One region of the Bacillus sp. LR_5 genome, then DNA from elsewhere that is predicted to be linked to it. Evidence: riboswitches for the same ligand, from Rfam matches in the RefSeq annotation. Region 1 holds a riboswitch; the other holds the start of a gene.
The links. Region 1 has a riboswitch for cyclic di-AMP ahead of ktrA (potassium uptake protein KtrA). Riboswitches for the same ligand answer to the same signal wherever they lie in the genome.
Positions count from the first base shown of each region.

Region 2: linked by a shared signal. The riboswitch ahead of ktrA (potassium uptake protein KtrA) and the one ahead of ktrA (potassium uptake protein KtrA) in region 1 are both predicted to bind cyclic di-AMP.

Region 1 is NZ_JAVAXX010000169.1:7,993-10,193, forward strand. Features, by position in the region: gene gbsR (transcriptional regulator GbsR) at 1-42, shown strand, start outside; gene bslA (biofilm surface layer hydrophobin BslA) at 248-793, shown strand; cyclic di-AMP (ydaO/yuaA leader) riboswitch at 940-1,088, shown strand; gene ktrA (potassium uptake protein KtrA) at 1,161-1,829, shown strand; gene ktrB (Ktr system potassium transporter KtrB) at 1,836-2,201, shown strand, end outside.
Region 2 is NZ_JAVAXX010000126.1:7,480-9,680, forward strand. Features, by position in the region: gene ktrB (Ktr system potassium transporter KtrB) at 1-187, opposite strand, end outside; gene ktrA (potassium uptake protein KtrA) at 194-862, opposite strand; cyclic di-AMP (ydaO/yuaA leader) riboswitch at 935-1,083, opposite strand; gene bslA (biofilm surface layer hydrophobin BslA) at 1,228-1,773, opposite strand; gene gbsR (transcriptional regulator GbsR) at 1,970-2,201, opposite strand, start outside.

The DNA.
Region 1 (2,201 bases):
AGCGGGGAAATTTTTAAATTTATACCGATTGAAACAAAGTAAAACAGAAACGCCTGGGAAACCGGGCGTTTTTTTGTTCTTTTATATGTAATTACTACAAATTTGAAAAATACGGGAAAAACACCCCATTTACTTCCAAAATGTTTGATGGTAATTTTATGTAGGTAAAATTTGTATTTGGCCGTTCAGAGGAGGTGAAAAGCGGGCAGGCCTGTATATTTTATAACTTTTTAGGGGGAATTTTATTATGAAACGCAAATTATTATCTTCTTTGGCAATCAGTGCATTAAGTCTCGGTTTACTCGTTTCAGCACCTTCAGCTTCTTTCGCGGCTGAATCTAAATCAACTTCCGCTCATACTGAGTCTACTATGAAAACACAGTCAACAGCTTCATTGTTCGCAACAATTACAGGGGCCAGCAAAACTGAATGGTCTTTCTCAGATATCGAATTGACGTATCGTCCAAACACGCTTCTCAGCCTTGGCGTTATGGAATTTACATTGCCAAGCGGATTTACTGCAAATACGAAAGACACAATGAACGGACGTGCGTTGCGTGAAACACAGATCCTCAATAACGGGAAAACAGTAAGAATCCCTCTGGCACTTGATTTGTTAGGAGCTGGCGAGTTCAAATTAAAACTGAATAACAAAACACTTCCTGCCGCAGGTACATATACTTTCCGTGCGGAGAATAAATCATTGAGCATCGGAAATAAATTTTACGCAGAAGCCAGCATTGACGTGGCTAAGCGCAGCACTCCTCCGACTCAGCCATGCGGCTGCAACTAATCTAAAAGACCGGTTAACGCCGGTCTTTTTTACGTTTTTGACCTCCCCCTTTTTCCTCTTTTTCCAGTTATCTTTTTCTAGTTTAAAATTTAAATTGACAAACTCTAGAAACAGGAGTAAATTCTTGAGTGTTCAATTTCATACAGTCTCTTTTACCGCTTAATCAAATACGAACGGGGGAACCAACGATTGGCTGTTTTTTTAACAGCCTTGGGGTGAATCTTACTAAGTAAGAGGGGGTACTCTGAATCCCTAATCCGACAGCTAACCTCGTAGGCGTTTACAGAGAGGAGGTCTATTAGCGGCCATTCTTCGAAATGGTCTTTTTTGCTTCAAAACGTTAATTTCACTAAGGGAGTTATGAACATTGGGAAGAATAAAAAATAAGCAATTTGCCGTGATCGGACTGGGCAGGTTTGGTGGAAGCATTTGCAAAGAGCTTCACAGAATGGGCCATGAGGTCCTTGCGATTGATATCAACGAAGAAAAGGTAAATGCATACGCTTCTTACGCAACTCATGCGGTGATCGCCAACGCCACCGAAGAAAACGAATTGCTATCGTTAGGAATACGCAATTTTGAATATGTGATCGTTGCAATCGGAGCGAATATTCAAGCGAGTACCCTGACCACCCTATTATTAAAGGAGTTTAACATTCCACATATTTGGGTGAAGGCTCAAAACCATTATCATCATAAGGTGCTTGAAAAAATCGGCGCTGACCGCATTATTCATCCTGAAAAGGATATGGGCGTCAAGATCGCACAAAGCCTTTCTGATGAGAACGTTTTGAATTACATTGATTTATCTGATGATTACAGTATTGTCGAGCTGCTGGCAACACACAAGCTTGATTCAAAATCGATTATTGATCTGAATGTAAGAGCGAAGTACGGCTGCACGATCCTGGCCATTAAACATCATGGAGATATCCGTCTTTCTCCCGCACCTGAAGACATCATACACGAACAGGATTGCCTGGTGATCATGGGGCACAAAAAGGATATTAAACGTTTTGAAAACGAAGGGATGTAGACATAGGTGACACTTCAAAAGGATAAAGTGATCAAATGGGTTCGTTTTACACCGCCTCAAGTGCTTGCAATTGGTTTTTTTCTTACCATTATCATCGGGGCTGTGCTGTTAAAGCTTCCGATTTCTACAATGAAGCCATTGTCATGGATAGATGCCCTTTTTACTGCAGCTTCGGCTACAACCGTTACAGGGCTTGCAGTTGTCGATACCGGTACAGAATTTACACTTTTCGGGCAAACTGTCATCATGGGGCTGATTCAGATCGGCGGGCTTGGATTTATGACTTTTGCTGTTTTGATCGTCATGATATTAGGGAAAAAAATCGGATTAAAAGAACGAATGCTGGTTCAGGAAGCCTTAAACCAGCCGACA
Region 2 (2,201 bases), on a different contig from region 1:
GCCCTGTAACAGTTGTAGCGGAAGCCGCAGTAAAAAGGGCATCTATCCATGACAATGGCTTCGTAGTGGAAATCGGAAGCATTAATAGGACAGCCCCGATGATAATGGTAAGGAAAAAACCAATGGCAAGCACTTGAGGCGGTGTAAACCGAACCCATTTGATCACTTTATCCCTTTGAAGTGTCACTTTTGTCTACATCCCTTCGTTTTCAAAACGTTTAATATCCTTTTTGTGGCCCATGATCACCAGGCAATCTTGCTCGTGAATGATGTCTTCAGGCGCGGGGGAAAGACAGATATCTCCATGATGTTTGATGGCCAGGATCGTGCAGCCGTACTTTGCTCTTACATTCAGGTCAATAATCGATTTTGAATCAAGCTTGCGCGTAGCCAACAGCTCGACAATACTGTATTCATCAGATAGATCAATGTAATTCAAAACATTTTCGTCTGAAAGGCTTTGTGCGATTTTAACTCCCATATCTTTTTCAGGATGAATAATCCGGTCAGCGCCGATTTTTTCAAGCACCTTGTGATGATAATAGTTTTGAGCCTTCACCCAAATATTTGGAATATCAAGCTCCTTTAATAATAGGGTGGTCAGCGTACTCGCTTGAATATTTGCTCCGATGGCAACAATCACATATTCAAAATTGCGTATTCCTAATGAAAGCAATTCGTTTTCTTCGGTGGCGTTGGCAATTACCGCATGAGTGGCGTAAGAAGCATATGCATTGACCTTTTCTTCGTTGATATCAACCGCAAGGACCTCATGCCCCATTCTATGAAGTTCTTTACAAATGCTGCCGCCAAACCGGCCCAGCCCGATCACGGCAAATTGCTTATTTTTAATTCTTCCCAATGTTCATATCTCCCTTAGTGAATTAACGTTTTTGAAGCAAAAAAGACCATTGCAAAGAATGGTCGATAATAGACCTCCTCTCTGTATACGCCTACGAGGTTAGCTGTCGGATTAGGGATTCAGAGTACCCCCTCTTACTTAGTAAGATTCACCCCAAGGCTGTTAAAAAAACAGCCAATCGTTGGTTCCCCCGTTCGTGTTTGATTAAGCGGTAAAAGAGACTGTATGAAATTGAACACTCAAGAATTTACTCCTGTTTCTAGTGTTTGTCAATTTAAATTTTAAACCAGAAAAAAGATAACGGGAATTAGAGAAAAAGGGGAGGGTAAAACGCAAAAAAGACCGGCGTTAACCGGTCTTTTACATTAGTTGCAACCGCAAGGCTGAGTCGGAGGAGTGCTGCGCTTAGCCACGTCAATGCTGGCTTCTGCGTAAAATTTATTTCCAATGCTTAATGATTTATTCTCTGCACGGAAAGTATATGTACCTGCGGCAGGAAGTGTTTTGTTATTCAGTTTTAATTTGAATTCGCCAGCTCCTAACAAATCAAGTGCCAAAGGAACTCTTACTGTTTTCCCGTTATTGAGGATCTGTGTTGTACGCAAGGCATTTCCGTTCAATGTGTCTTTCGTGTTTGCAGTAAATCCGCTTGGCAATGTAAACTCCATAACGCCAAGGCTGAGAAGCGTGTTTGGACGGTAAGTCAATTCGATATCTGAGAAAGACCATTCCGTTTTGCTGGCGCCAGTGATTGTTGCGAACAATGAAGCTGTAGACTGTGTTCTCATAGTAGATTCAGTATGAGCTTTAGTTGATGTAGATTCAGCCGCGAAAGAAGCTGTAGGTGCAGAAACGAGTAACCCGAGACTTAATGCACTAATTGCCAAAGAAGATAATAATTTGCGTTTCATAACAAAATTCCCCCTAAAAAATGATAAATTAAACAGGCCTGCCCGCTTTTCACCTCCTCTGAAGGCCAAATACAAATTTTACCTACATAAAATTACCATCAAATATTTTGGAAGTAAATGGGGTGTTTTTCCCGTATTTTTCAAATTTGTAGTAGTTACATCAAAAAAACGCCTGGTTTCCCAGGCGTTTTCTGCTTTACTTTGTTTCGATCGGTATAAATTTAAAAATTTCTCCGGTCTGCACCGATTCAGCAAGCCGTTTCAGCCAGTCATAGTAAGCTTTAGAGCTTTCCAGCTGATCATATAACTGCAGTGCTTCATTTTTGATATCCTCATCGAGATCTTCCTTGCTTAAAACCTTTTGTAAATCAGCTTGTGCTTCCTCGATCGCTGTTACATTCACTTGAACCTCCCGCTCCCATTTAGGT